Linked DNA regions of Aridibaculum aurantiacum. Each later gene encodes a partner of the first gene's protein in a complex. Links are inferred from orthologs where the notes say so. Each region holds a gene or a part of one and is shown in the gene's direction. Other genes may lie near its edges. The genes, in order: pheS and pheT.

What was found.
Region 2: the proteins of pheS (region 1) and pheT are in contact, whole or in part, in a crystal structure (PDB 6P24), measured with the Escherichia coli proteins. The link is inferred for Aridibaculum aurantiacum from one-to-one orthologs.

What each region holds. Positions count from the first base shown.
Region 1 is NZ_JAFEWC010000001.1:175,493-192,165, forward strand. The notes cover bases 7,582-10,443. They hold pheS (phenylalanine--tRNA ligase subunit alpha), read left to right. Parts: upstream 7,582-8,427; coding sequence 8,428-9,459; downstream 9,460-10,443. Other genes in these bases: J4N22_RS00695 (NRAMP family divalent metal transporter), read right to left, coding at 7,582-8,088; J4N22_RS00705 (TIGR00266 family protein), read right to left, coding at 9,556-10,347. Also shown: J4N22_RS00655 (carboxylesterase family protein), read left to right, coding at 1-262; 1,2-phenylacetyl-CoA epoxidase subunit PaaE, read right to left, coding at 467-1,543; J4N22_RS00665 (TetR/AcrR family transcriptional regulator), read right to left, coding at 1,556-2,137; J4N22_RS00670 (PfkB family carbohydrate kinase), read left to right, coding at 2,363-3,286; J4N22_RS00675 (tetratricopeptide repeat protein), read left to right, coding at 3,441-3,731; J4N22_RS00680 (hypothetical protein), read left to right, coding at 4,497-5,378; J4N22_RS00685 (hypothetical protein), read left to right, coding at 5,443-5,955; J4N22_RS00690 (hypothetical protein), read right to left, coding at 6,173-6,712; more of J4N22_RS00695, read right to left, coding at 6,907-7,581; J4N22_RS00710 (M16 family metallopeptidase), read left to right, coding at 10,570-13,467; J4N22_RS00715 (Riean_0653 family protein), read left to right, coding at 13,683-14,252; J4N22_RS00720 (Uma2 family endonuclease), read left to right, coding at 14,482-15,009; J4N22_RS00725 (amidohydrolase family protein), read right to left, coding at 15,006-16,160; prfA (peptide chain release factor 1), read left to right, coding at 16,460-16,673.
Region 2 is NZ_JAFEWC010000001.1:655,604-671,062, reverse strand. The notes cover bases 3,561-6,620. They hold pheT (phenylalanine--tRNA ligase subunit beta), read left to right. Parts: upstream 3,561-3,907; coding sequence 3,908-6,334; downstream 6,335-6,620. Other genes in these bases: J4N22_RS02910 (hypothetical protein), read left to right, coding at 6,349-6,620. Outside these bases: J4N22_RS02935 (YcxB family protein), read left to right, coding at 1-343; J4N22_RS02930 (RsmE family RNA methyltransferase), read right to left, coding at 481-1,176; J4N22_RS02925 (hypothetical protein), read left to right, coding at 1,283-1,699; dnaB (replicative DNA helicase), read right to left, coding at 1,765-3,384; more of J4N22_RS02910, read left to right, coding at 6,621-6,636; J4N22_RS02905 (cell division protein ZapA), read left to right, coding at 6,646-6,948; J4N22_RS02900 (putative periplasmic lipoprotein), read right to left, coding at 6,995-7,402; rny (ribonuclease Y), read left to right, coding at 7,887-9,452; J4N22_RS02890 (TylF/MycF/NovP-related O-methyltransferase), read left to right, coding at 9,663-10,304; rplS (50S ribosomal protein L19), read left to right, coding at 10,435-10,782; J4N22_RS02880 (Sec-independent protein translocase subunit TatA/TatB), read left to right, coding at 10,928-11,167; Asp-tRNA(Asn)/Glu-tRNA(Gln) amidotransferase subunit GatA, read left to right, coding at 11,224-12,624; J4N22_RS02870 (lytic transglycosylase domain-containing protein), read left to right, coding at 12,693-13,757; J4N22_RS02865 (chorismate-binding protein), read right to left, coding at 13,803-15,086; J4N22_RS02860 (hypothetical protein), read right to left, coding at 15,093-15,459.

The sequences.
Region 1 (16,673 bases):
ATTTGCTGCAGCATTTGCTATATGTGGAGGTGCACATCCGGGTACGGCAAGAGAGATACGTAGAACAAAATGGTGGTTGTTTCACGGGATGAAAGATGATGTGGTGCTGCCGGAGTATACGCAGCAAATGGAAGCTGCGCTGAAAAAAGCTAGGGCTGATGTAAGAGCAACCTATTATCCCAATGCTAACCACAATAGCTGGGATCCTGCATTTGCTGAGCCGGGATTGCTGGATTGGTTATATGCACAAAGGCGGAAATAATAGCTGCAGCATGCATGCTGCTATGCTTGATGCCGTACAAGTGTGCGACGCAGCGAAAGTTTAAAAAAGTACTACTGCTGACCATTAAAAAAGAAAAAAACTACTTGTGAAAGATCTCATAGCTGATATGGTAGATCCTTGGTTTGTTTATGTACTATAGCACCGCCCTTCACTATCGCATGGAGAAGGGAAGGGGATGAGCCGTTATTTCACATCAAAGTCAACCACCACCTTCTCGGTACGCGGGTGCGACTGGCAGGTGAGGATGAAGCCATGCTCTATCTCTTCCTGCTCGAGCGCATAGTTTACATCCATATCTATTTCGCCTTCTACCAGTTTGGCGCGGCAGGTGCTGCACACGCCCCCTTTGCAGGCAAAGGGAAGATCTGCACCTTGCTTGAGCGCGGCATCCAGGATGCTCTCGCCCTCGAAGCCAAGATCAAAATCAAATGAGGAACCATCGAGCTTGATAGTGATCTTGCTCTTCACCTCAGAACTTGTTTCGTTCTTGTTAGTTACTACTTTTTTCTTGCTACTACTTGTTGTAAACAGCTCAAAATGGATCTTCTTTTTATCTACGCCTTTTGCTTCCAGGCAGTCGCGTACACTGAAGATCATCTCTTCGGGTCCACACAAGAAGATCTCATCAATGGTGGCAATGTCAATCGCTTTGTCGAACAGGTGCGTGCACTTCTCGCTGTTGATCCGCCCGAAGTTGATGGGTGCATCCATCTTCTCGCGGCTTAAGATATGTATGATGCGAAAGCGGTTGATAAAGCGGTTTTTCAGCGCTTCCAACTCTTCTTTAAAAATTACGGAATGGCGGTTTCTATTGCCATACACCAGGGTAAAATTGCTGTTGGGCTCTGTGAGCAAAGTCGTTTTGATGATGGACATAATAGGCGTGATACCACTTCCTGCAGCAAATGCCAGGTAGCTTTTCTTTTGCGAGGCATCAAGCTCTGTATAAAATTGTCCGACCGGCGGCATGGCTTCCAGCGTATCGCCCTTGCGCAGTTGTGTATTGGCATAAGTAGAAAATACACCTTGGTCAATCTTCTTTACAGCTATGCGCAATTCATCATCTAAAGGGCTGCTGCAAACGGAATAGGAGCGGCGGACTTCTTCTCCGTCGATGGTGGTTCTGATGGTTAAAGATTGACCTTGCTTATAGATGAATTGCTCCTTTAGTTCTTCAGGAACATCAAAGCTTATAGATACACAATCAGGCGTTTCGTGCCTTACCTCTTTTACGGTTAATGTGTGAAAATGGATTGACATAGGTTGCTCTTGCTAATTTTTAAGACCACTGATAAGTATAGTGATCATGTTTTCTTCCAGCGCCTGGGGATCGATCTTGCGTTTTGACCGGTGCCACGACTCGATGCCACTAATGGCGTGTAGTAGTATGAGTACTGCGGTAGGCGCATCAATGGGTTTTATTCTTCCTGCAGCAATACCTGCTTCTATAAGCATGGTAAACTGCTGCCGGTAATTGCGGCGCATAGCCTTGTAGTCTGTTAGTTGCGGTTCAGATAAATGCCGCCATTCACGGTCACTCACATATACCTCATCATATCGCTGCACCATTTCCTGTATATGAAAACGAAGAATGGTCTCAAGCTTTCCTGATGGATCTTCAGCACTCGCCATCACTGCTTCCATTTTAGAAAAAAAGCGTTGTGCTACCTGTAGGCAAATGGAATGGAGCAATTCGTTTTTAGAAGAAATATGGTTGTACAAGCTGGCGGCCTCTATACCCAGCGCTTCGGCCAGGTCGCGCATGCTGGTGGCTTTAAAACCTTTTTCTTTAAATAGTGAAGCAGCTTTTTCAATGATCAATTCTTTACGTGAAACATGCTGTTCAACTTTCATCCTGGCCATGCTGCGAAAGTAAGCTAACAGTTGTTAGTATTCAAATTGTAGTATAGGAGTGGGGCAAATTACTTCTGCAGGTGCTAAAAAAGAGTATTCCGCTACGTAAAATCCTGTAACAATTGATAAGGTTAATATCTTCTGCGCGGCAGCACTGGCGGCTATTCATTTTGGTGCTGGTGTATTTTTACTTTAGTTTCGCCCCCCGATAACAAACCTTATAATATGTCTTTAGTTGTGGTCGGGTCAATGGCTTTTGATGCTATAGAAACTCCCTTTGGTAAGTCTGATAAAATAATTGGTGGCGCCGGAACTTATATTGCCTGGAGTGCCAGCAATTTCTGCAAACCAATCAAGCAAATCTCTGTAGTGGGTGGCGATTTTCCGCAGGAAGAACTGGATGCCCTAACGGCGCGTGGTGTACAGCTGGAAGGTGTGCAGATAAAGAAAGATGAGAAGACTTTCTTCTGGAGTGGCCGCTACCACATGGATATGAATACCCGCGATACGCTGGATACGCAACTGAATGTACTGGAAAATTTTCAGCCTGAAGTACCTGAAAGCTACCAGGATTGCGAATTCCTGATGCTGGGAAACCTGGTGCCTGCAGTTCAGCGTAGTGTGATACAACAAATGCGCACACGTCCAAAACTTATAGTTATGGACACCATGAACTTCTGGATGGAAATAGCCCTTGACGACCTGAAAGATGTGTTGACAATGGTGGATGTATTGATGGTAAATGATAGCGAAGCACGTGAATTGAGCCATGAGTATAGCCTGGTAAAAGCAGCAAAGAAGATTATGGACATGGGACCAAAATACCTGATCATTAAGAAAGGTGAGCATGGTGCGCTGCTGTTCCACGAAAACCATGTGTTCTTTGCCCCGGCTTTACCGCTTGAAGATGTATTTGATCCGACTGGTGCCGGCGATACTTTTGCAGGTGGCTTCATTGGTCATCTTGCCAAGACCAAAGACATCTCATTTGATAATATGAAAACTGCCATCATCATGGGTAGTGCTATGGCTAGTTTCTGTGTAGAAAAATTTGGTACACAAAGGCTAACTGAGATCACTAAAGATGATATAGATGCAAGGCTGGAGGAATTTGTTCAGCTGGTGAATTTCGATATTGATCTGGTATAACATCATTTGATATTTTTGAAAGTGCCGAAGTGAAAGCTTCGGCATTTTTTGTTTTGGAAAAATTTGTTAGAGAGCTAAATAAATTGGAGAAAAAATAAAGGTTACCTTAATGTTACACATCATCCAACAATTCTAATTCAGAATAATTATGATAATGAGGGTTGTTGTTATTCTTGTAATTTTTACTTTTTCTTTATGTACATCAAACCGGGACAATCTTAAGGTTAGGGCTCAGTTCTATTTTGATAAAGGTGAATACTATAGATCTTTGGAACTGATTGAACGTGTGTTGGTTTCCGATACACTTGAGCCAGAGAATTTTATACTGAAAGGAAAAATTCTTTTGCAGCTAGATAAGCATATGGATGCTTTATTAAACCTTTCCAAGGCTATTGATTTAGATAACAAAAATATAATTGCCTGGTATGAAAGAGGGATTGGGTGATATCATTTAGATCAATATCCTAAAGCTATCAATGATCTTAATTCCGCAATTAAATTAAAGGGAAGAGACTCCATATTTATAGACTTTAATAGAGAATTAGGGCCAGGGTTGATTTTCGAAGTGCCAATGGTAGAAATCAGGTTTTCTCGGGGATTAGCATATTATTACAACGATCAATTCAAAGAAGCACTTGCTGACTTTCGTTTTTGCGCGGCTTTTGACTACAAACTTGATGAGCTATTCTTGTACATTGGAGATATATATATATAGCATATAATGAAAATCATACAGGTTGTTCCTTTTTAAAAAAGTCATCTAACTTAGGTAATCCTATAGCTAGAGGGAGATTAACGAGGTATTGTAAATAATCATATTTCACATTCGGTTATTGTCCTTCCTACTTCGTCAAATGGTTTGGTCTAGCCGGGGTCTCCTGAAAGGGACCCCGGCGGATGAAATTAAACTGCGGCTAGCTTCGATTGCTTCTATATCTTTTTTACCTTGGTCTAGCCGTGGTCTTCTAAAAGGGACTCCAGCGGATGAAAATAAACTGCGGCTAGCCTCACTTGCCTCTATAGCTTTTTTACCCTTCAACAAAGCCACACGGTATTCAACCAGGCTCCATTGTTCCAATCGTTTGTTATCTTGTTGGTGGAACATTGGGAGGATTATAAATGTAGCAGAATGCCGGCGTCCCTTGGCTACCCGCAGAGCCAGGAAAGGAAACCCCAGCAGGCAAAGATGAATTTATGAAATTGAGATAAAATGAAAATATTTTTAGTATTATCTGCTTCAATTTTTTTCTTTCTTGTTTCATCAGCTCAAACTGATGACAAGAAATTAGGAGCCTTATTTGATAATACATCCAATACAAAAGATTATGCAATCATTTTCAATAATTCTAAAAATGAAAAATCTTTTATTTGGAGTAACCTATTAATTAAGGCTTTTGAAGCTAGAGGCACTAGCCGGCATATTTCAATTCAAAAGATAAAGCAAAAGCTACTTAATAATGATACTTTCAATATTCCTTATAGTGATGATATTCCTTTTGCCAAGATCAATAGGTCGAAACTTGAAGTTATTAATCAGTATAAAAATTTGGACTCTTTTTTTGAAGTCTATTTCAATAAAGATCAACTGAAGGCTGATTATTCTGAATATTTCAAAGAGGTGGCGTATTTCCTATGGCAAAAAGGTGTTCATGTTCATGTAGGATTCAATTGTGGAAGCCTCCCCTGTATCGGGACGCCTGTTAAGTACGGAAATAAAGTTATTGAAGATGACACTTTACAATCAGGAGTGAAGCAAGTAGATAAATATTTCTGTTTTGACGATTATAAACTCTATCTAGAGGCCGAAAGACCTGATACTTCTATTCTGAAACTTAGAGCAAATAGAACAGATGTTCAATCACTTACACATAATCATTACAGTGGTGAGTTTCACTTTGCTAAATTCACTGTTGATAGCAAACTAAATAAAATCATTGTTGAGTTATATGATTCGTCGAAGAAACTTCAGCAAAGAAAGAAGTATATATATAGTAATAATTTTCAGCTAAAAGAAGAACAATATTATCATAGCCTCACTTCAGATATTGAAACAGTTAGAAGAATGGTAGTAATCCCCTATCCATGTGATTAAACTTCATGTGGTGGTTATAAGACACCCCAGCCGGACAAGAGACCAATAAAAAACAGAAGCTAGAATGAAAAAGTACTTTTTGATCTATTTTATCAGCGGTTTAGGTTTCTTGCAATGTACTGTACAAAAACGGGAGAAAATCATCGTTCAAAGAGGTGTATTATTTTTATCGGCTTCCTATGGGAAGATTTTAGATACCTTGGAGTTTACTCATTCTATCAATTCCATCTACGTGCCGGATGTTTTTATACCAATTTCAAGTGGGAGTTTGGAGTTGAGCAAGTTTTTAAATGCACCTACACAAAATGGACTTGCTCTTTTTATGCTTGAAAAGATGAGAAATGATCTATTGGTTAAAAGCGTTAATCTAAGAAATGAAAATGTGCAGGACAAATGCTACCCGGGCTCTTCATATAAACTCGCTTTAGTGGAATTGCATTACAAAATCATTGGTAAAGGCAGCGCAATCGTTCCTTGTGATGGACCAATTAATCTTGAGACTGAGGGTAAGAAAGTTGAAATAAAATATCATGCTAAACATATTGAAATAATGTCTATAAACAGTATCTCACACTAAATAAATCTAGTTTAGGCAGTGGTCTACTAAAGTGACCCCGGCGGATCAAATTAAACTGCGGTTAGCTTCGATTGCCTCTATAACTTTCTTACCCTTAAACAAAGCCACGGCATTCAACCAGGCTTCATTGTAAGATGGATGGATTTGTTCCGGTGCATTACAAAGATTTGAGATAGGAATACTTAGCAATTGGAGGCGCAGGACAAAGACTCTATAATCATTGAGTTGAATTTTCCAGGATTGAGTTTAAAAATGCAGTTATTGAGTGAGCATGCTTTTCCTTCGAAAAATCTGTAACTTTTACAGCAGCTCCATCTTTCATTCTCATGTTTATAGTATATCTAGGTACAGCTCTGTTGAATAAATTTATTTTATCATCGAAGAAGTGATCTACTTCTTGAAAAGAATAATGACTTATTCCTGTAAATATCTCTTGAATGGGATTTTTTGAAACTAGTCTGATCTTTTTTTCTTTTAAATCTATAGTGACATAACTTACAAATCTGAAATCTCGCCAGGTCTTAATTAAAATTAAAAGCCAAAGAATAATAAGAAGCTCTACGTCTTTATCCGTCGTATAGGTTAGATAAATACATAGCATTAACGCCAAATAATCAGCTACCAAATTGAAGTTCACAGGTATAGTATCAATAGTAATGGTACTTGATCCTATTTTTATTTTAGGATTTTTTATGTTTTGATCCTGGAGATAGTTTTCCAGTTCAGCAAGGACTTTTGTTAACATGGAAGAGTTCATTAGCCGGCTATTGTCTAAGGATTATGTTCTGTTAATTATGTCTCCTTCTTACGTTTCCCTTTCTTGCCTGAGCTGATTAGGCTAACAACAATTTAATTAAAATTTTAGCTTCCATCATTAACTAAGAACTGTAAGCAGCTAATAATTAATTATGTCATTGTCATTAGGGGAGGTGCTGTTTCCTTATTTTCTTTCTACAAGATCCAACTCCTCAGTAAAAGCATACTCAACCAACTCATTATCCCCACTACCAGCCAGCCGCTTACCTGCATCCATACAGGATGATGGTAATTGCCTGTTAAGCGCGACTTTCTTGAAGCGATAAGTATGACAGCTAGTGCAATGGGTAAAATAAGTCCATTGAGTGCACCAGCCAGTACGAGTACCTGTACAGGTTTACCTATGAACACAAAAACAACGGTAGAAAAAATGATCAGTAATGCCGTTACCAACCTTTGATGCTTCTCAATAAGCGGGTGAAATGTTTTGATGAAAGTAACAGAAGTATAGGCTGCCCCGACTACAGATGTTATGGAAGCGCACCACATGACAATGCCAAAGAAGCGGTAGCCAATGTTGCCGGCAGCTATTTTAAATACCGAAGCCGGTGGATTGGCAGCATCTAACGAAGCACCGCCGGCTATTACACCCAGTGCTGCCAAAAACAAAATGCAGCGCATCACACCTGTAACCACTATTCCTGTTACCGCGCTTTGATTTACTTGCGGCAGGTTTTCCCTGCCACTTATACCTGCATCGAGCAGGCGGTGTGCACCAGCGAACGAAATATAGCCGCCAACAGTTCCGCCTACAATGGTTACAATGGCTGTGGCATCAATGGTAGCAGGAATAATAGTTTGCTGTGCAGCTTCCAGCAATGGTGGATTAGAGCTAAAGGCAATGTACAAGGTGAGTATGATCATCAGGATGCCCAGCAGCTTGGTAAAAGCATCCAGGACAGCACCTGCATCTTTTAAGCTAAAAATGAATAATGCCACCAGGCAACTGGTACCTGCGCCAATTGCAGGATCTAAACCAGTTGTCACCTGTAGTCCTAAGCCTGCGCCGGCAATGTTGCCTATGTTGAAGGCAATGCCACCCAATACAATAAGTGCAGCAAGAAAATATCCCAGGCCAGGCAGAAGCTTGTTGGACAGCTCCTGGGCACGAAGCTCCGTTACCGCTATCACCCGCCAAATGTTCAGCTGTGCAACGATATCCAGCAGTATGGTAGTAAGAATGACAAACCCAAAGCTGGCCGCCAGCTGTTGGGTAAATACAGTTGTCTGGGTAAGAAAGCCCGGACCAATGGCAGAAGTAGCCATCAGAAATGCGGCGCCCAATATCGCTCCTTTTTTAACTGTTGGTTTGGTCACAGGCTAAATGTAAGGGATAGTAGTGATGCTGGAGGTTTGATGTTGGGTGTGGGATGTTAGATGTTGGAGGTTGATGCTGGATGCTTTTTGGTTTAGGCGTTAGTGGTTAGGCCGTAGGGGTTAGATGGAGATGCTGGATTCTAGATGCTGGATCCATGCGGGCAGGATGATGTCGGAGGTGATGATGTCGGATGTGCGATGTCCGATGTTGATCGAACTATTTGGTGTTCAGCTGATGCGGGCAATATCGTTGAAATCGAATTTTTGCAGTTCTAAATCTTAAATCCGAAATCATAAATCCGAAATTTCAAAATCCTTCCTCGGTCTTATCTTCGCCGGATGGAAGAACTGTTGCAACAAATAGAACAATACAAACAGGAAATTGCCGCCACTACTGCAGCCAATGCAGAAGAGCTGGAAACTTTCCGCATTAAATATTTAGGCACAAAAGGGATAGTAAAGGCCGTAATGGGCGAGATGAAAAATGTGCCGGGCGATCAAAGGAAGGAATTTGGCCAGGTGCTGAATGCTTTTAAAATATTTGCCGAGGAAAAATTTGCCACGCTTAAAGATTCAATTGCAGCAGGTGCACAAGCTACTGGTTCTTCCATAGATTGGTCGCTGCCGGGCTCAACTATTCCTGTAGGTACGCGCCACCCATTGTCTATCGTTCGCAACCAGATCGTTTCCATTTTTAAGCGTATTGGTTTTGCCGTAGCAGAAGGACCGGAGATAGAAGATGACTGGCACAACTTTACCGCGCTCAATCTTCCTGAAAACCACCCTGCACGCGATATGCAGGATACATTTTACGTAAACCAAAGCCCAGACTACCTGCTGCGTACACATACCAGTAGTGTGCAGGCAAGGGTGATGGAAAAACAAAAGCCACCGATCCGCATCATCTGTCCCGGCCGCGTGTATCGCAACGAAACCATCAGTGCAAGAGCACACTGTTTCTTCCATCAGGTAGAGGGGCTGTATGTTGACGATAATGTAAGCTTCGCCGACCTGAAGCAGGCACTGTACTTCTTTGTACAGGAGATGTTTGGAAAAGATGTAAAGGTGCGGTTCCGTCCGAGTTATTTTCCTTTTACCGAACCTAGTGCCGAAATGGATATAAGCTGCAGCGTATGTGCCGGCGAGGGATGTAGCCTTTGCAAACACACCGGCTGGGTAGAGATACTGGGCTGCGGTATGGTGCATCCAAAACTGCTGGAAAACTTCGGCATCGATAGCAACAAATACACAGGCTATGCATTTGGAATGGGTGTAGAAAGAATTTGCCAGCTGAAGTACAAGGTGAATGACCTTCGATTGTATTCGCAGAACGACGTCCGCTTCCTGCGGCAGTTCACCAGTGCGTTGTAAATAACCATCTGATAATACAAAAGCCTCTCCCAGTCAAGGAGAGGCTTTTTACGTTTGAATGGCATTTTCAAATTGCCACATTTTCAAATTGTCAAATTAATACCCATCCCCATCCAGCATATTGCCCAGTCCGCCCAGTATGCTTCCTTCTTCTTTTCTTTTTACCGTACCATACTGCAGTATACGGCTGGCCAGCCTGCTAACAGGTAATGTCTGTATCCAAACTCTTCCTGGTCCGCGAAGGGTGGCAAAGAACAATCCCTCACCGCCAAAAATGCTGTTGCGGATACCGCCAACAAACTGAATATCGAAATCCACCGTTTGCGTAAGTGCCACCAAACAACCGGTGTCTATCTTCAGCAATTCGCCGGCTTGAAGTGTTTTTTCAAACACGTGTCCGCCAGCGTGTACAAAGGCCATCCCATCTCCTTCCAGTTTCTGCATGATAAATCCTTCACCACCAAAAATGCCGGTACCTAATCTTCTCTGGAAGGCGATACCTACACTTACTCCTTTTGCCGCACACAGAAAAGCATCTTTCTGGCAGATCACTCTTCCGCCCAGTTCAAACAGGTCTAGTGGTATGATCTTACCCGGGTAAGGAGAAGCAAAGCTTACCTGCTTTTTGCCATGACCAGCATTGGTGAACGCAGTCATGAACAAGCTTTCACCTGTTAGCAAGCGTTTGCCGGCACCTAATAATTTTCCCAGTAAGCCGGTGTGCTGCTGGCTGCCGTCGCCGAAGATTGTTTGCATCTGGATGCCATCATCCATCATCATAAAGCTGCCTGCTTCTGCAATGGCGGTTTCCTGTGGGTCTAGTTCTACTTCTACATACTGCATTTCCTCTCCGTGTATGCGATAGTCTATTTCGTGGTTCGTTCTCATAATTTAAAATTTCAAGGCATAAATATACCATGCGTAACAAATTGTAAAGCCTGTTATGCATCAGCGAGAATTCAAGGCAATGAACGGCTGTAAAGAATACATTTCTTACTTCCATAGCTAGAAAACAAGATGTTCAACCTTTACTTTTTCTTTTAACCGATCAGCAAGAAAGCGGAAGCTATTTTACCTTAAATTGCCCGATAGCACTATTAAACTATGCACATGAAAAGAATATTGATTACCTGCCTGGTGGCATCCAGTACCCTTCCTGCTATGTCGCAGGGAAAGTCTGCCGCAGCCAAAGCAAAAGCTCCACAAGCAAAATCCAGTGCTTCTGTGGGCCAGGCTAAGCTGGTAGAAAAAGTAACGCCTAAGGGCGATGAGTTTGTGATCCCTTACGAGAAGTATGTTTTGCCAAATGGCCTTACGGTGATTGTACATGAAGACCGCTCTGACCCTGTTGTTCACGTAGATGTTACTTACCACGTAGGTTCTGCGCGTGAAGAGATAGGGAAAAGCGGCTTTGCACACTTCTTCGAACACATGATGTTCCAGGGATCGGATAACGTGGGAGACGACCAACATTTTAAAATAGTAACTGAATCAGGTGGTACGCTTAACGGAAGTACCAACCGCGATCGTACCAACTACTATCAAACCGTTCCAAGCAACCAGCTGGAAAAAATGCTTTGGCTGGAAGCCGATCGTATGGGTTTTCTACTAGACGCGGTAGACCAGAGAAAATTTGAGAACCAGCGCTCTACAGTAAAGAATGAGCGTGGACAGAACTACGATAACCGTCCTTATGGGCTGGTAGGTGAATTCACTTCTAAAAACCTTTACCCATACGGCCACCCATATTCATGGATGACCATTGGCTACCTGGAAGATCTGAACCGCAGTGATGTAAACGACCTGAAGAACTTTTTCCTTCGCTGGTACGGGCCAAATAATGCTACGCTTACAGTTGGTGGGGATGTAGATGCCAAAGAAGTAGTTCGCCTTGCGCAAAAGTATTTCGGTTCAATTCCTCGTGGACCAGAAGTAAAGTCGATGAAGCTGGACCCGGTAAAGCTTGAAAAGAACCGCTACGTAAGCATGGTAGATAATTATGCACGTACACCGCAGTTGCAGATCGTTTATCCTACTGTTCCATCTTTTCATAAAGATGAAACTGCATTGGATTGCCTGGCCGAAGTACTGGGACAGGGAAGAAATTCTATCCTGTTTCAAAACATGGTGAAGAACCAGAAAGCAAGAGCTGCATCTGCCGGCAACCGCTCCAGCGAGCTGGCAGGCGAATTTGTTTTTTCAGTAAGTCCTTTTCCTGGCAAGTCGCTGGCCGAAATGGAAAAACTGGTAAATGAAGCGTTGGCTGATTTTGAAAAACGTGGTGTAACTGATGATGACATCGAGAAGTTTAAAAGCTCCAACGAAGCATCAACCATCACACGTTTAGAAAGTGTTTCTAATAAAGTGTCTCGCCTGGCGGCTTACGAAACTTTCACAGGAAATCCCAACAAGATCAAAGACGAATTGCAAAGCATCAGGTCGCTTACCAAAGCAGATGTAATGCGTGTATACAATCAATACATCAAGGGAAAGAACAGGCTGGTGGTAAGCGTGCTCACCCAGGGAACAGAAGAGCTGGTAGCAGCACCTGATAACTATACCATAGATACTACCAATTACAAACCCATAGATCACGGTTACAAAGGGCTGACGTATGTAAAGGCGAAAGATAATTTCGACCGCAAGAAAATGCCGGGTAATGGTCCTAACCCTGTGGTAAACCTGCCTGCAGTTTGGAAAAAGGAATTGCAAAACGGCATGAAGGTGATCGGTACAGAGAACACTGAGGTGCCGGTGGTAACGCTACAGATCTCACTGAAAGGTGGTAAGCTACTGGAGGCAAAAGATGTAAGTGAAGCAGGATTAAGCAGCTTGTTCGCCAGCATGATGAATGAAGACACGAAGAACTACAGCAGTGAAGACTTCAGCCTCGAGTTGCAAAAACTGGGAAGTTCTATCCGCGTATTTAGCGGAACTGATGCTATTGTTTTTTCCGTTCAGTCACTTAAGAAGAATTTGGATAAAACACTTGCTTTACTGGAAGAAAGAATGCTGCGTCCAAACTTCACTGAAGAGGATTTTGCAAGGGTAAAAAAGCAAACACTAGAAGGCATCGTGAACAGCAAACGCCAGGCTACATCTGTTGCCAACGAGGTGTATGCGAAGGTGAACTATGGTTCCAACCATGTACTTGCGCTGCCAACCAATGGAACAGTAGAGTCTGTTACGAATATGAGGTTGAACAATATCCAGCACTTCTACGACAACTTCATCACATCAGAAGATGGACGAGTAGTGGTGGTGGGTGACATCAAAGAGTCGGAGGTGCTTCCAAAGCTTTCGTTCCTGAACAAGCTACCAAAGAAGTCGTTCAATATTCCAACCATTCCACCAGCGCCAGCTGTTGAAAAAACAAGGATATATATTGTTGACATTCCAAGGTCGGCACAAACTGAATTCCGTGTGGGTTATCCTACCGCCTTGCGTTACGATGCTACGGGTGACTACTACCGTGCTTATCTTACCAACTATAATCTGGGCCAGGCCTTTAGCAGCAGGCTAAACTTAAACCTGCGTGAAGACAAGGGCTGGACGTATGGTGCCCGCAGTGGGTTTGCAGCTGATAAATATGCAGGCACTTTCACCTTTAGCAGTGGTATACGTGCAGATGCAACTGACAGCGCTTTGAGCGAGGTGATAAGAGAAATAAAAGAATATACAGCAACTGGTATTCGCCAGGAGGAGCTGGATTTTATGCGCAGCTCTATTGGCCAGGCGGAAGCACGTCAGTATGAAACGGGTGTTCAAAAAGCATCGTTCATCAACCGGCTGCTTGAGTACAACCTGCCTGCTGATTATGTAAGACAGCAGAACCAGATTGTAAAAACAATCAGTAAAAAGGATATTGATGCTACGGCAAAAAAATACCTGGACGTAAATAAAATGAACATTGTGCTGGTGGGCGACAAGAGCAAGATCATGCCGGGTCTGCAAAGACTGGGTTATGAAATTGTAGAGCTGGATGCAGATGGCAATGTGAAGAAGTAATACAGTTGATTATTTTTTGTAAAGGAGGAAAGGAGGCAGCTTCTTTTCCTCCTTTTTTATTGGTGCTACAAAAAATTTGCAGCTACTGGCTGCGTAAAAAAGCGACAGAAAATTGGCGGGTTTTACAATTAAGATTGCGGGCTGATACGCAGTTGTATGTGAAATGCAAAGGGTAACTTACACTTACCAAACTGCAAAAAGCTAATAAGCAATTCATGAAAAACACACTCTTTCTACTGCCAATATTTTTATTCATAAACATCAGTTGTAAAAAGGAATGCACCGACCCGTTGTGCCAACTACCTCCTGCAACGCAAACTGGCGCCAATACGATGGGCTGCCTGGTGAACGGGCAACCCTGGTTGCCAGATACAAGGGACAATGGGGGTATACCAAGATTAAAGCCTATTTACGTCTCCTTCTGGAATACGAATACTGAATTTTTCTTCCAGTTCTACCTTCAGAAAACGCCTATAAGCCAATCAATAGTTTTTTATATTAAAAATTTTAGTGGGATTGGTGTTTATAGAATGGATTCCCTCACCCGCCTTATTGGCCCCCCGGGAAGCTCAGGCGTACTAAATAATCATTTCAATTTCTCAGAAAATAAATTAGGATTAGAATATGCTACTGGAGAAAAATTTCATGGCGTGTTAAAGATCCAGTACTATGACGCAACCAGTAAAATAATTGCTGGTTCGTTTAATTTTAAAGCGGGTAACATACAAAACCCCTCTGATAGTGTAGTTGTAACTCATGGCAGGTTTGACTGCAAAATGGACTAAGATCTAATGTCCTCTACTTTTCTTCGTCTAAGCGAAAGGGAAGTATCAGGACGCAAAGCAATTGATTATTGATTAGAGGTCAAGGTTGCCACTGGTAACACTGATAGAAAGTTGTATAAATCGTTAACCGGGAGGAAAAGGAGGCAGCTTCTTTTTCTCCTTTTTTATTTGTACCGAGCAGGTGCAGGATAGCGCATGAAATTTGTAACTTTAAGAACAAACCCATGTGATGGAATTTGTAGAGAAAGTGCCAAAAACAGCTTTAGATGTATTCAGGATGTTACCTGAGGGAACATTGTGTGAAGTGATCAGTAATACATTGTATATGTCACCTACTCCTCTTACATTTCACCAGGAACTAGTATCTCTTATTGGAAGAAGAATAGGTAATCATGTTGAACTCCATAATCTTGGAAAAACCTACGTTGCTCCGGTCGATGTGTATTTTGAAAATCTTGTCTCAGCTGTACAACCTGACATTCTTTTTATTTCTACCGACAGACTAAGCGTTGTACATGAAAAAGGAATTTATGGTGCTCCAGACCTAATTGTAGAAGTTCTTTCTGAAGATAGGAAACGCGACACGGTACTGAAGAAACAGCTGTACGAGCAGGCAAGTGTAAAAGAATATTTCATTGTTGATCCTGCTGACAAGAAGCTGGTCCGTTACGACCTGGACAATGGTTCTTTTATCACAGGTTTTGAAAGTACAGGTCTCTTCACATCTGCCTTACTACAGCTTGAGTTTACTTTTTAGATCAGCCTCTTCACCTTCTCCAGGTTTTCCAACAGCACCACCCCTGGCTGTTTACCCTGTTCAAAACTTCCCAGCTTTTCTTCCATTTGCAGCGCCTTAGCTCCATTTAGCGTTGCCCATTGCAGCAGCTCTTCTAAAGGAATAGCTGGAAAATTTTCCCGGATAGTTTTAATCTCATCCCACACGCTCAGGCTCCAGTTGCTGGCAAGGCTGTCGGTGCCAAGAACGATATTGCTGTTGTGCCGGCGCAGTAGCTCCACCGGTGGTAAAGCATCTTCAATGTATTTGTTTGCATTAATGCAGAGGCAGAAGAAAACGTTTAGATCAAGTTCTGCAGAGCGTTGTTTTGCAAATACAATGTCGTCTTCGGTAGTAAACGTATTGTGCACCAGCAGCGCATTGGCTGCGCCTTCTAACTGGTGGAAATACGACTGCAGGCTGGATTTGCCGTGTGGCCGGAAGAACGAGTGATCGATGCAGAGCTTTTTGTACAGCCGAAGGAAATCGCCACTGTTGTACTTGTACAGCTCGTCTTCGAAAGCGGTTTCCTGGTTGTGTATGCTTACAACATTGCCTGCGAAGCATGGCTGTAGCAGCGTCCATAACTCGGGCGAGACAGAATAAGGCGCATGCGGAACAACAGTAGTAGGATGATAGGGAGAGAAAGCGAGGTAGTTGGCCTGGCTGCGCAAAAAGCGGATTTCAGCAATGCCCGGTGCCCATCCGCTTGCTTCAATAAAATTGTAGTAGTGCAGGTTGTTGAGCAGCTTTTGCGGCAGCGTGTCCTGGTTGTTGCAGATGTCGCCCACCGCCACAATGCCGTTTGCTACCATTTCAGCTTCAGCGGTGGCAATGGCGGCAAATATAGTTTCGGTGTCCACTGCCCGTTGGCTGATGACGGAGCAGACAAAATCAACCAGGCCCGTTTTCTCCGGAATAGCTCCTCGCAGGTGGCTTAGCTCCAGGTGGCAGTGGCAGTTGACAAAGCCCGGGGTCAGCCAACCGGGGAAATACTGCACATCGTCGCCTGCTTGTTCTAGCGGGATGATATCTTCTACCAGGCCCGTTTCGCTGGTTACCAGTACCTGCTGATCGTCTAATAGTGCTGATCCTGTAAAGAGTTTGTCGGCGCGGAATTTCCTGTAGCTCATGGTGGTGCAAAAGTAGGATATGCCGCAGTGAAAGGTGGGGGTGAAAGGCTTAACTTTGCGCACTTTGCGTGGATAGGGTTTGGCCGCGAAGTCGCTAAGCTACGAAGAGGCGCTAAGGGAAGAAAGGAAATAATTAGATTACTATTCCCGATGCTGCGGCTTTTCTTTGCGATGCTTTGTGTCGTGGTGCCTTTGCGGCAATGATAGGATGCATGAAAACCTTCCGTACAAGTGTGCGACGCAACGAAAGCTGGTAGTAGCGCATATGCCGGCTACACAAAAAATATAACAACAGAAAGATGTTAGATAAGCTGGAGGCTATCAAAGCCCGTTTTGAACAGGTGGGGGTGGCGCTGACGAACCCCGAGATCATTGGAAACCAGAAAGAGTTTCAGAAGTTCAGCAAGGAGTATCGCAGCCTGGAGAAGATCGTGCAGCCGTTTGAAGAATATAAGCGTGTGCTGGCGGATCATGAGTTTGCCAAGGAGGCGCTGAACAGCAACGACGAGGATA
Region 2 (15,459 bases), 480 kb from region 1 along the record:
GGCTTTGTTGTATGTCAGCTTTGCTTTTATCTACTACTTCTTTATGCGTCACCGCATGATGCGTGCAGGTGGTAAACTTTTGAGGAACCTAGGTGAAAACTCGTCATTTGAAATGGATGTAAATGAAGAAGAACTGACCACGACCACAAAAAGCCAGTCTTTCTCACAACCATGGTCAAGCTTTACTGGCGGCCTTATCAGCAACAACAACGTGCTGCTTTACCAGGCAAACAACTCATTTTCTATGTTCAATCACAGCTTTTTCGAAGCAGGTGATTTCGATCGTTTTAAACAACTGGTACAAGACAATGTACAGCCGGTGATAGTGGTGAATAAAGATTAAAACAATTGCGGATTTCTGATTGAAGATTGCGATTGAAGATTTGTTTACACCTACTCAACTTGAACCCTCTCACCAATCAACCTATCAACTGATCAACTGATTACTGATCAACCTATCAACTGATCAACCAAACCTGCCTATACACAAAGCAAACTAGCCGCCACTACTCCTGCTGTTTCTGCACGCAGTCGTGTATCTCCAAGTGTAACAGGTTTATAATTATGTTCCAGTGCTAGTGCTATTTCTTCTTTAGTAAAATCACCCTCGGGACCAATAAGAATCTGAACAGATGATGCAGCATGAAAATCCCGCACATGATGCTTCTGTTCATCTTCGCAATGGGCTACCAGTTTTTCAGAAAAATCGGAGCTTTCTATGGCTTCTTTAAAAGCTACAGGCTGGTGTAAAACAGGTAGCCATACTTGCTGGCTTTGCATCATTGCCGAAACCACGATCTGCTTCATTCTTTCGTAACGGAAGTGCTGCTTTTCGGTACGGTGGCACAACAGCGGAATAATAGATGTAACGCCAATCTCAGTAGCTTTTTCCAGGAACCACTCAAAGCGGCTGGCGTTCTTTAAAAGTGAAATAGCAATGCTCACCTGCTTGTCTTTTTGCGGTTTATAAGAGCTTTCAGATATCCTTACTGAACATCTTTTTTTATGAGCATCTGCTACAACAGTTGTAAAAAGATTACCTCTCCCATCAGTAAGATGTAATGCTTCACCCTCCTTCATCCTAAGCACCTGTACAATATGTTTGGATGCATCTTCATTGAGCGTCATAAACTCACCATTGATTGCTTCATCATGAAAAAATATAGGCAGCGACATGGGTCAAAAATAACAGTAAATGCACTTATACCTGTGGTAGAAAGGTGACTACAGTTAATGCAACGGTTTCTCTTTTTGCTATGTCAAGCTGCTAAATCATAAAAACATGCAATACAAAAAATCTTTAGCTATAGTTGTTTTTACAGCTATTACGGCTTTTTATTCCTGTACTAAAAAAGCAGAAACAAGAAATGAACTGGTTGGTAAATGGAAATGGGTAAAAACAGAAGGTGGCATAGCAGGTCATATACTTGAAACCCCTGAAACTACCGGCCGCAATGTACAATTGCAGTTTCATCATTCAAGGCATTATGAGCTTCACACCAATGGCAGCTTATCAGCAGAAGGATCGTATACTTTGGAAACTAAAAAATGCATTCATGATCATGCTGATAAAACCTTCATTCGTTTTTCTGGCTCTACGCCTGCTCCTATGATGGTAGAAAAAACCATAGCCGATACGCTGGTTTTATCAGATGAAGCTTTTGATGGAATGAAAAGCAGTTATGTACGAGTACAATAAATGCATAAAAGAAGCCCTTCAAAAAACTGAAGGGCTTCGGTATGCTAAGTTAAACGTAAGCTTCTTTAGAAAGGTGGGGCCTCATCAAAGCCTTCATCAAATTCGCCACTATTCATCTTACTTCCTTTTTGAATGAATAAGCGGGCATTATCATCCACTCCACTGCCAGCTGCAGGGCCGCCTCCTGGCTGCACCGGCTTCCAGCTTCCACCGCCACCACTGCCAGCACCAGGATTGAATCCTCCACCACCGCCGGTACCAAAGTCGTCACTTTCTTCCTCTACAAATTTTTGTATATGAAGCAAAGCGCGCAGCTTAATGGTTTCCAAGCTACCATTACGGTGCTTGGCTATACGAACGTGCGTTTCACCACGGTTACTTTCGCCCATCTCGTTGGTGTTTATCTCGTAGTATTCCGGGCGATATAGGAACATTACCATGTCCGCATCCTGCTCTATCGCTCCAGATTCACGAAGGTCACTCAGCTGCGGCATCTTACTTTCTTTACGCGTTTCCACCGCACGGCTCAACTGGCTCAGCGCAATGATCGGCACACTCAATTCTTTTGCAAGCCCTTTCAGGTCACGCGAAATACGGCTGATCTCCTGTTCACGGTTTGTTTGCTTACCATCGCCACTGCCGCTCATTAGCTGCAGGTAGTCAATGATAATCAATCCAACTTTATGTTTATTCACCAGTCGTCTTGCCTTTGCACGAAATTCAAAGATGTTCAGACCGGCAGTATCGTCAATATAAATAGGAGCATCGCTAAGTTTGGTAACACCCTTTGTGTACAGCTGCTGCATTTCGTAGTCTTCCAATTTACCACGGCTGATCTTCTCCAGCATGATACCACTTTCCGCACTCAGGATACGCGCAACCAGCTGTGCAGAGCTCATCTCCAAACTGAAGAAAGCCACTGGAGTTGGTTTTTCGGGGTGTAGTGCAGCGCTACGCAAAAGGTTAAGTGCAAAAGCTGTTTTACCCACAGCCGGACGAGCTGCCAGGATGATAAGATCCGTTGCCTGCCAGCCATAAGTCACTTTATCCATTGAAGGGAAACCGGTTGGTACGCCCGATATCTCATCAGTCTTATTTCGAAGTTCGTCTATACGCTGGATGGTCTTTACCAACACGCTACCTATGTCATCGAAGTTCTTCTTCAGGTAGTTGTTGGTGATGTTGAACATCTTCGACTCACTCTCATCAAGCAGGTCGAATACATCCGTACTATCCTCGTAAGCATCACCAATGATCTCTCCGCTAATGCGTATCAGTTCGCGCTGGATGAATTTCTGCAGAACGATACGCGCATGCGCCTCAATATTTGCTGTAGAAACCACCATGTTGGTAAGCTTCGTTACTGCATAAGGACCACCCACCATGTCCAGCTCTTCCCGCATTTTCAGCTCTTCTACTACAGTAAGAATGTCTATAGGTAAACTCTTTTGAGCCAGCGATTGAAAAGTTCTGAAAATCCTTTGGTGAGCGTCTACGTAAAAACACTCAGGCTTTAGTATTTCTACTACAGTATCAAACGCACTTTTTTCCAGCATGATAGCTCCCAACACTGCTTCTTCCAGTTCTTTTGCCTGCGGTGGTACTTTACCATATACCATCGTACTCAGGTCAAGGGAAGGCTTCCGGCGGTTTTTCCGGTCTTTGTTCAGGTTGGTCAAATCCATTTATATGTAGTAAGGTGGTTAAGAAAAACGTCTTGTTTCACCGTTATCATTCATTCAAAAATGTTAAGAAAATGTTTCCCCAATATGTCTTGAATGTTATGAGAAGTGGTGAGGAGGGCGAATATAGACTCGAATATTTTCAGGAAAAAAATTTTGCTGCTTCTATATTTTTACCATAGTTGTTCCTGCTGCTATCCCCATAAAACATGGGGTTATTCACCAATAAAAAAAGCTTGTGCACAATCTTAAAAATTTTTCACCCGCTGCTGCAGTATTATCCACACAAGTTGTGCAGAAAGAAAAATGAGAAAAAAATGATTTTGGTACAGCAGGCGCTTCAGCAGCAGCGGGGAAATATTTCCACGGAAAATTTTCATCTTTTATTCCCATGCTACTTAGAAAAGCCATATATAACCGCTGTTTTTCATCATCCCAATTAAAAAATTTTACAGCCTGTTTTACCGATTCTTAATGCTGCCCTGCACCTGCTATATTTGCACATCTTAATAAAGCAGCATCTTCCATGACGATAAGTTACAATTGGCTCAGTTCGTATTTACCCGTTGCAGTTGAACCACAAAAACTCTCAAAAATCCTTACCTCAATAGGTTTAGAAGTAGAAAGCCTGGAGCAGTACGAAAGTATAAAAGGCGGATTAGAAGGAGTGGTAGTGGGTGAAGTAGAAACCTGTTCTCAACATCCTAATGCCGATAAACTAAAGCTGACCACGGTAAATGTGGGCAAAGCTGAGCCGCTGAAGATTGTTTGCGGTGCCAGCAATGTAGCTGCAGGACAAAAAGTGCTGGTAGCTACCATTGGTGCTACTATCCATCCTACAACTGGCGAGCCTATGACCATGAAGGCTGCAAAGATCCGCGGCGAAGAAAGCCAGGGAATGATCTGCGCGGAAGATGAACTGGGATTGGGAAACAGTCATGAAGGAATAATTGTACTTCCCTCCGATGCTAAACCAGGCACTCCTGCCTCTGAAGTTTTTCCTGTTTACACTGATTGGATATATGAGATTGGTCTTACACCTAACCGTATGGATGCTATGAGCCATTTGGGTGTAGCGCGTGACGTGTGTGCTTACATCACCATTCACGATAGAACAGATGCAAAACCGAAAACACCTTTCAGCAATGCTTTTAAGGTAGACAACCAGTCGCTGCCCATAAAGGTGACTGTAGAAAATAAAGATGCTTGTAAAAGATATGCAGGTGTAAGTATAACTGGTGTAACCGTAGCAGACAGCCCGCAATGGCTAAAGGATAAGCTCGTTGCTATTGGCCAACGTCCCATCAATAATATAGTAGACATCACAAATTATGTGCTGCACGAAACAGGGCAGCCACTGCATGCTTTTGATGCCGATGCTATAAAAGGAAACCATGTGGTTGTAAAGAACCTGGAAGCAGGCTCTGGCTTTGTAACATTAGATGAAAAAGAAAGAAAGCTGGAAAGCGAAGACCTGATGATCTGTAATGCAGAAGAAGGAATGTGCATAGCAGGTGTATTTGGTGGAGCTCACAGTGGTGTTACTGAGGCTACTAAAAATATTTTCCTTGAAAGCGCCTGGTTCAATCCGCCCAGTATCCGCAGAACTTCATTCCGCCATGGATTGAGAACAGAGGCTGCTGCACGGTTCGAGAAAGGTGTAGATATTTCTAATACGGTAAACGTGCTGAAACGCGCTGCACTTCTTATAAAAGAAGTTGCCGGTGGCGAAATAGCATCTGATGTAGTAGATGTTTATCCTGATCCTGAGCCAAAAACTGAAGTAGCGCTAAAGTTTCACTACCTGAAAAAGCTGAGCGGTAAAAACTACCACCCAGACTCTGTCAGGAAGATCCTTACCAGTCTTGGATTTGAGATTCTGAAAGAAGGTATGGATGAGATACGTGTAGCAGTGCCTTTCAGCAAACCGGATATTTCGCTTCCGGCAGATATAGTGGAAGAGATATTACGAATAGATGGGCTGGATAATATCGAGATAAATGGTGAAATGCATTTTACGCCAGCCATTGATGAGAACACTGCTAAAGAAGCGCTGAGAGAAAAAGCAGCGGCTTACCTCGCAGGGCTTGGCATGAGCGAGATCGTTACCAACTCCATCACAAACAGCCAATATTATACAGAAGAGCAACAAGCACTAGCAGTTAAAATGATCAACAGCTTGAGCGCAGAACTGGATACCATGCGCGTTTCGATGCTGGAGACTGGATTGGAAACTATATCCTACAACATCAACCGCAAAAACACCAACCTGCAGTTTTTTGAATTCGGTAAATCTTATTCAACAACCAAAGTTGGCGAATACAGGGAGCAGGAGCAACTGGCTATTTATCTAACAGGTACTATTGGCCAGGACAGCTGGAACAGCAAAAGCAAACCTATAGATTTTTACCAGGCAAAAGGTATTGCAGCTGCCGTGTTACAACTAGTTGGAATTGGAACTCCAACCATCACTGTTCAAGAAAGCAACAACTACAGCATTCTGCTAAAGGCTGCATTGAAAAATACCAGCCTACTCACCGTAGGAGAAGTGTCTCAGCAAAAGCTGAAGCAGTTTGATATTAAGCAGCCGGTTTACTTCATAGAAGTACAATGGAAGGAAGTACTGGATCTTGTTACAAAACAAAACATCACATACAAAGAAGTTTCAAAATTCCCTGCTGTTCAGCGCGATCTTGCTATCGTAGTTGACAAAGCACTTCAGTATAATTCAGTGCAATCAGTGGTTGAAAACCTGAAATTGACACGCCTGCAACAGGTACAACTGTTTGACATTTTTGAAAGCGAAAAGTTAGGTGCAGGTAAAAAATCCATGGCCATCAGCTTCACTTTCCTTGATGCTGAAAAGACAATGACGGATAAAGAAATTGATTCGATGATGAATAAGATCATCCAGTCGTTTGAGAAAGAATTGTTGGCTGAAGTAAGAAAATAACTGAAATTAGGCAGATGCAAAGCCTGGACGAACAAGTAAAACGTATAGAAGCAAAAGTGCAGCAATTGCTGAAAGAGTACCGGCAATCGCAGCGCGAAGTGCAGCGTTTGCAGGAAGATAAACTGGCTTTGCAACATCAGTTACAGGTGCAGGTGCAAAAGTCAAATGAACTGGCGCAGACTATATCTGTGATGAAGATCCATTCACTTACTGAAAACGATACCTCTAAAAAAGAGCTGGAGAAAAGGATTAACTCGTACCTGAAAGAAATTGACAAATGCCTTGCACTGCTCCAGGCTTAAAGTTTCAATATGGCTGAAAATGATAACCTGATTCCTGTAAACATCTTGATTGCTGACCGCAGTTACCGGCTTAAGATTGAGCCTGAGGACGAGGAGATGGTACGACGGACCATGAAGATGATCAATGAGAAGATTGTTGAGTACCGCATGGAGTTCTCTGGCAAGGATATGCAGGATTATGTGGCTATGGTACTGTTGTGGTTTGCTACCGAACTGCAGAAACCATCTACCACCGCACCGGTTAATAATTCTGAAGCCATTAATAAACTGCAACGGCTGGAAGAGCTGATCACCAAATCGCTTGAAAATTAAAAAAGCTCCTGTTAGTACAGGAGCCCATGTAGGATACGGACCAGCTTTACTTCATATTTACTTTATAAACTGAAGAACAAAACCAGGACCCAGTTGTAGTGGTATACTTGATCATATAAGTAGGAGTTGCTCCTTTAGGATCATTATCAACCACTGTATAATTTTTTACTTGCACAGAATTTTGATCTTTATACTCTACGTATATCTGGCAAAACAAAGTTTCATCAGAACCGGCTAAAACTTCTATACTTTGTAAGTTCTTTTCGTACTCAGTTGCAAATTTCAATGTCACCTGCTTATTCCCCGATTGTGACGCACTTACATTAACCACAGAAATATTAGGGTTTTTCAACACTAGTTGTTGATTACTGTTGTTGGCCACTTGTACATCTGCTTGTTTGGTACAGCCTGAGATAAGCAGTGCAAAAAGGATTCCGTTAAAGAATCTTTTCATACATAAAAATTTAAAAGGAATAAATGCGGGTATCAGCTTAGCGGCTATTCAAGAAGATATTGGAGGATAACAGAAAAGATGGTACTACAAGAAGAAAGGATGCATCCGTTGATACACAAAACCCACTGAAGGAGAACCATTTAAACAAAATGAACCGACTTGTGTACGCGCAAAAACCTTATCAATTTTATCTCTATATATAACAGCTTGTATTTTCAACCAGCAGGTATTTATTATTTTAAATATGCAGGTATTCTTGCATTCCAACTTCAGAAAAAATATTTCTAATTAAAAAGAAAAATAGATTCTAACTGGCTTAATTAGAAGGAATTGTTGCAGGATTTTCTTGCAAAAACGAGCGGTTTTAGCTACCGTTTTTTATCACCTATTATAATTATCTTCGCCCCCTTACACCTCATTCAATTACAAAATCAAAAATCTGATTTGGGATGGGACATTATAACCAATAAAAAACAACTATAGCATGGATCCGATCATAATATCCATAATCGCAGTCGTAGCAGGAGTGATTGTAGGAGTAATAATAGGAAAATTCGTATTTGCAAAAGATACCCGTAAACAAGTAGAAGAAGCAGAACAACAAGCTCAAAAAATTATTTCAGATGCACAGCTCCAGGCAGAAACGCTGAAGAAAGAGAAAATACTGGAAGCGAAAGAAAAGTTTGTACAGCTAAAGAGTGAGCACGATAAAGAGGTACTGGACCGTAATCGTAAGATCAGCGATGTTGAGAACAGGCTTAAGCAAAAAGAAGTTAGCATCAATCAAAAAGAGAATAATCTTGAAAAGCAGCTGAAGGAGAATGAGGCGATAAAAGAAAACCTGAACAGGCAGATAGAGGTAGTAAACCAGAAACGCACAGAACTGGAAAAACACCAAGAGGAACATATTCGCCGCTTAGAAAAAATTGCTGGACTTACTGCTGAAGAAGCAAAGAATCAACTGATAGAAAGCCTGAAGCAGGAAGCACATACACGTGCCCTTGGCTTGCAACAAGAAATACTGGACGACGCTAAGCAGAAGGCTAACAAGGAAGCAAGGAAGATCATTATACAAACTATCCAAAGGACAGCCGCCGAACAAGCTATAGAAAATGCCATTACTGTTTTCAACCTGGAAACAGATGAGATTAAAGGGCAGATCATTGGTAGAGAAGGTAGAAATATACGTGCTATAGAAGCTGCCACCGGGGTAGACCTGATAGTAGATGATACCCCTGAAGCAATTGTACTTTCTTCTTTCGATCCGCTTCGTAGGGAGATCGCACGTCTCTCTCTACAGCGCCTTATTTCAGATGGCCGTATTCACCCTGCACGTATAGAAGAGGTGGTGGAGAAAACAAGGAAGCAACTGGAAGAACAAATTATGGAGATCGGTGAGCGCACCGTTATAGAATTAGGTATTCATGGCCTTCACAAAGAGCTGGTACGTATCGTAGGTAAAATGAGGTTCCGTTCTTCTTATGGACAAAACCTGCTGATGCACAGCCGGGAAGTTGCAAACCTTTGTGGCCTTATGGCAAGCGAACTAGGCATGAATCCAAAACTGGCTAAAAGAGCCGGGCTGCTTCACGATATTGGTAAAGTACCTGACGAAGAAACAGAACTGAGCCACGCATTACTTGGTGCTAAGCTGGCAGAAAAGTATGGCGAAAATCCTGCAGTGGTAAATGCCATTGGTGCTCACCACGATGAAATGGAGATGCAATATGTTATCTCGCCTATTATACAAGCTTGTGATGCTATTAGCGGTGCAAGGCCGGGCGCACGTCGCGAAATCATGCAGCAGTACCTGCAGCGCATAAAAGAACTGGAAACACTTGCTCTGGGCTACCAGGGAGTAGAGAAAGCTTACGCCATCCAGGCAGGAAGAGAACTACGCGTAATAGTAGAAGCCGATAAGGTAACGGATAACGATAGCGACAAGCTTAGCTTTGAAATAGCGCAGAAGATACAAACTGAAATGACTTACCCGGGCCAGATAAAAGTGACAGTGATAAGAGAAAAACGTGCTGTGAATATAGCCAGGTAATTAACCTCAACTTAATGTGAACCACCGCCTTTGCGGTGGTTTTTTGCGTATATAGGCTACTTATGCAACTGATTTCATAAAGGTGCAGTCATACTAACTATGCCGCAGCTTTCACTGCCGCTCATCCAATATTTTCTCCAAAGCCATCCGTATTCATTGATCAGCCAATTGTCTGAAACATTAATCCCCCTTTCGGAAACAATTGCGTTTATGAAGTCATTTGTTGCATTTCCATCAGATAAGGACAAAGTTCTTTTGCCCCTGGTCACGCCCCGCAATAAGTCTGGTAAATTACTTGCTCACGTAGAAATATACAAACAGGTTGCGTCCCTCAATGGAAGCATCGTAAAATGTGGAATTGCTGCAGAAGAAGGTTTTGTAAGATTCATGGCACTGAAACAAGCCATGAAGCCATCACAGAACCGTCACATGATAGCATTTGAAAAGTTTAGTTATACCAACCAGCATATACCAGATCCTTTATTGAACCTGAAGATTAAGAATGTAGGGATCGCAATCAAGGATAATCAACAGGCGATGATGCGGAAGGCAAATGCAGAAGATATAGAGTTCATTCCGGGGCACGTAGACGACTCCATAGCTGCATACCTAATAGAAAATCCTGAACTGAAGATCTCTTACCTGAACATTGACCTCGACAATTACGAAATGACAACCACCTCACTTGAATTCTTTTATCCAAGACTGGTGCTGGGCGGGGTGATTATTTTTGATAATTACCATAAACAACAGGAAGAATACAAGGCTGTAAGAGATTATTTTTTCGGAAAGCCAGTATCACTTAATTGCTTCTCGCCTAAAAATGGGCCTTATTATTTGTATCGCCACTAAACTGCCTTTAGATGTCGTAGGTTTGCAGCATCTAAACCATCAGAAGCGAAGGGAATGCTAAAAAGATGAAATTAGTTTTTGAAATTAAAAGCTTCACCCTTACCTTCGCACTCCGCAAAAATATTTTGATATGAACGCTGTAGCTTACGTGCATGAGCAGTTGACTGCTACCAAACAGGTGCCTAAATTTAAAGCCGGTGACAACGTTACCGTAAATTATAAGATTATTGAAGGAAACAAGGAAAGGATCCAGTCTTTTAAAGGAGACGTGATCAAGCGCCAGGGCCAGGGAGCTACTGCTACTTTCACTGTTCGTAAAATATCTGATGGCGTAGGTGTAGAGCGTCTGTTCCCTGTGAACTCACCAAACATTGAATCAATCGTACTTCACAAAGTAGGTAAGGTTCGTCGTGCTAAACTGTTTTACCTGCGCGAAAGAAGCGGTAAGAGTGCAAGGATTAAAGAAAAAAGATATTAATCTACTGGTAGTTAAATACTTGAACGGAAGCCGAAGGTTTCCGTTTTTTTATTTGAACCATAGCGTCACTTTATACGTATTTTAAGAGCAGTGGCTGTAAAAACAACTTTATAAGCCTATTTTTGTAATCTAAATTGTCTGAATTATGACGAACCTATTTATAGGAATGCCTGGTGGAAGTGAGTGGATACTAATTGTTTTGGCCATCCTTATTCTTTTTGGCGGTAGAAAGATCCCTGAATTTATGCGTGGCATTGGAAGAGGCATTCGCGAATTCAACGATGCAAAATCGAATGTAAAGAGAGAAATAGAAGAAGGAATGAACGAAAATGAGGTGAAAGCGTCTACGACTACTACTTCTACTACTCCTACTCAGCCATCTTAATTTTAAAAGGCTGCAGGTTGTTTAGCTTTAGCACCATTACTAGGTATATAAACGAATTGAAGAACGGTACTACCACTTGCGTGGATGCCGTTCTTTTTTATTTACAGCAAATCAAAGAACATCAGCACCTGAACGCGTGGTTGGAGGTGTATGAAGAGGAAGCGCTGGCCCGGGCAAGGCAGCTGGATGAAAAACGATCAGCCGGCGAAGGTATAGGTGCTTTACATGGCGTAGTTGTAGGACTTAAAGACGTTATATGCTTTACCGGCCATAAAGTCTCTGCTGCTTCTGCTATCCTGGCTGAATACACCTCTATATATAATGCTACTGCTACCGAAAGATTGCTACACGAAGATGCCATCATCATAGGCCGGCAAAACTGCGACGAGTTTGCCATGGGTAGCAGCAACGAAAATTCGGCTTTTGGACCGGTACTAAATGCTGCAGATCTCACACGTGTACCGGGAGGCTCATCAGGAGGATCAGCCGTAGCTGTACAGGCAGGTATGTGCATGGTAAGCTTGGGCAGCGATACAGGAGGATCAGTACGACAGCCAGCGGATTTTTGTGGTGTAGTTGGTTTTAAACCTACCTACGGCACCATTTCCAGGTATGGCTTAATTGCTTACGCATCTTCGTTCGACCAGATCGGCATTTTTGCCAACACAGTAGATGATGTAGCACTTGTGCTGGATACAATAAGTGGTGCAGACGACTACGACAGCACCATGATTCAAAAACCCGCCACCATTTCTTATCCTGTAGAAATTGGCGAGCAAAAACAACGGTATTGCTACTTCAAAAATGCGCTTGAACATCCCAGCTTAAATGGTGAAATTTCTACCCATGTAAATTCCTTTACAGAAATTTTAACAGCTGCTGGACATACAGTAGAAGCTATTGATTTTGAACTACTTGACTACATTATTCCTACTTATTATATTTTAACAACTGCAGAGGCTAGTAGCAACCTTTCGAGGTATGACGGGGTACGTTTTGGGAAGAAATTTTCCCACTCAATTACCGACATCAGCGAAGCTTATAAAGGTGTAAGAAGCGAAGGTTTTGGCGCGGAAGTGAAGCGCAGAATCTTACTTGGAACCTTCGTTTTGAGCGCCGGTTACTACGACGCCTACTTTACTAAAGCCCAACAGGTTAGGCAGCTTCTAAAGACGCAGACGGATACGATATTTCAACAATACGACGCCATACTACTACCCACTGTTCCCTCTCCTGCTTTCAAGCTGGGAGAAAAGAAAGACCCGGTTGAAATGTTCCTTGCTGATATCTATACGGTGTATGCTAATTTGGTAGGAATTCCTGCTATTTCTATCCCACTATTCAAAACCGCCGACAACCTGCCCTTTGGCTTGCAGGTGATGACTTCTCGGCACAATGACCTACCTTTGCTGGCCTTCGCCAAACAGATGATGGATCTGAAAGAAGGTAAAATCTAAGTTCTTACCAAAGCCAAAGGCTCAACCAAAGCTGCTTCAAACCCGATTTCATTAACTAAACATTCGTAATGCTATTCATGAAAAATGTGAACCTCCTTGTTAAGCTACGTCGGCTTGTAAAATCTATAGCAGTCAGTTTAATTATTGTAACCCTTGGTATCGTAACAATCGCTTTCAAAAGTGCAACCAACGATACTGACAATAAAAACCCCAAAGAATCAGGCCAAACTAAAGATGGATTTAAAAGCCTGTTTTCTGCCAGCACTTTCGACCCTGCTAAACCTTACATCTCTCAGCTAAACCCTAAAGCTGTTCCTTTTGTACAAGATTATATACAAAAGCGTGGAACCGCCCTTGAGAAAATGCGAGTATGGGGCAAACCATACTTTGACATGTATGATGGTATCCTGAGCAAATATGATGTTCCTAAAGAACTGAAATACCTTTCTGTAATAGAATCGCAGCTACAACCAAATGTGGTATCTGTAGCTGGTGCGGTTGGTCCATGGCAGATAATGGCTTCTGAAGCCAGGCGTATGGGCTTGAAAGTAGGTGGTAAAGTAGACGAAAGAACTAATTTCCTCAAGAGCACCCACGCAGCTGCTAAAATTCTAAAAGAACTCTACGGCCAGTTCAACGACTGGATCCTTGTGGTGGCAGCCTATAATTGCGGTGCAGGAAGAATGCGCCAGGCAATCAGGAAAAGCGGGAGCACCAACTTCTGGGAGCTACAAGCTTACCTGCCCCTGGAAACCCGTAACCACGTGAAGAAGTTCATAGGTACGCACTATGTGCTGGAAGGCAACGGCGGCCTGACTACAATGACTGCTGCCGAATTGAAGGCCGTAAAGCCGGTAGCTGCTCTTCAGCCTGTAGAAGATGCTAATACTTCTATAGTAGAGATCAGTGGCAAGTACAATTCGCTTGTAGTTGCTAAACAACTAGGGATGGAAGTCACGGAATTCAATAAGATGAACCCGCAATTCGACAAGGTTTTGTCGATGGGAAATAGCTACAACCTCCGTCTCCCTAAGGAGAAGGTAAATATGTTCTCAAGCAAGAAAAACAACATTCTGAACGAATCAGTTCAGTTTATGATCAATTCATCAAATGCTTTTTCTGCTGGTCAATAATTGGTGTTGATGATTTTTTATGAGGCTGCCTACGGGTAGCCTCTTTTATTTTTCGGAAAGCACTTTTTCAATTGCTTGCGCTTTTAGCAGGCACTCCTCGTATTCCTGTTGCGGATCGCTTAGGTATGTTATACCGCCACCAACTTGGTAAGAAAGGTATTTGCTGCTACTATTGTACATTATACTTCTTATAACCACGTTGAAGTCAAAATCACCAGCAGGCGAAATATAGCCTACTGTACCGGAGAAAATACCGCGCTTCGTCTTTTCATATTGCTCCACCAGTTCCAGCACCCGCCGCTTAGGAGCACCGGTCATGCTACCCATTGGAAAGGTAGCAGCTAATACTTCTGCAATACCTACAGATGGAGGCAAGGTGCCAGATATAGTAGAGATCATCTGGTGCACATTTGGAAAAGAATAGAGGCCAAGCAGCTCCTCTACCTTTACAGAACCCTGTGTGCAAATTTTTGCCAGGTCATTTCGCACCAGGTCTACTATCATTACATTTTCACTGCGCTCTTTCTGTGTGCTTAACAGCCGTTGTTTATTGGCGTCATCGGCTGTTTTATCTTCATGATTACGAGGCGCAGTGCCTTTTATTGGCTGAGAAATGATCCGTTTGCCTTCTTTACGTACATAACGCTCAGGGCTGGCACAAGCCAGGTATTTGTCATTTACCCGGTAATACGCAGAAAAAGGATTGGGAGATACCTCCTGTAAACGCTGGTATACCTGCACTGGATCAAGCACAACATGATGGCTGTAGAACTCCTGGCAGAAGTTGATCTCATAGCAGTCGCCACGCTTTATATGCTGCTTTAGCTGCTCTATTATTGCCAAGTACGCTGCGTGTTCTATGCGTGGCAGCAGCTTAACAGCAGGCAAAGCTTTTATAGGAAACTCCTCTTCCAGTATTTCCTTGAAAATGGTGGCAGCATCATCGATTGTTACACCTATTTGTAACTGCTGCTGGTGCAGGCGTAGAACCACTTGCGGAACAAAAAGAAAAGCATCAGGAAAACCTATTCCATCAGGATGAGAAGAAGTAAGCGGTTCAAGATAATTCTTACAGTCGTAGCTAAAGTGGCCAAAGATGTAATCAGCGGCAGCGGAGCAAAATGAAGAAAGAGAATATAGGAAATCTTCGGCTGGTTCAAAGTGTTTCAGGACACCCACTCCTACCAGGCATTCTTCTGAATGATGTGGCAGGCGGTATTGCTGGTTGTCTAAAAAACAACAAATGTTGAACCGGTTAGCCCAGCTCAACATTTTCAGTTTTATATCCTGCACATGTTCTACAGGAAAATCGTAAAATCTTCTTATCACGGTTGATTAAAAATCATCGTCTTCATCATCAAAATCAGAAGAAGACCCTGCAAAAAGATCTTTGAACTCATCATCAATCTTGAAGTCTTCATCATCGTCCGCTGATTTTTTACCGCCGGCCTTTTTACCAGATTTAGGCAGGTCAAATTCATCAAAGTCAGGATCCCAATCATCGTCTTCCTCCGGCTTTTCCCATTCGTCTGCTTCTTCCTCTGCTACGTCGTCATCGTCTTCCTCTTCATCAGCAGACTTAGCATTTTTTATAGCATTTAAAAATTCAAATGCCGGATCATCCAGCACATCGATCTCCTGCTCTTCGCCTAATAACGATTTATTTTTTGGAGCCATTAGTAAATCAACATTTTCAAATTCT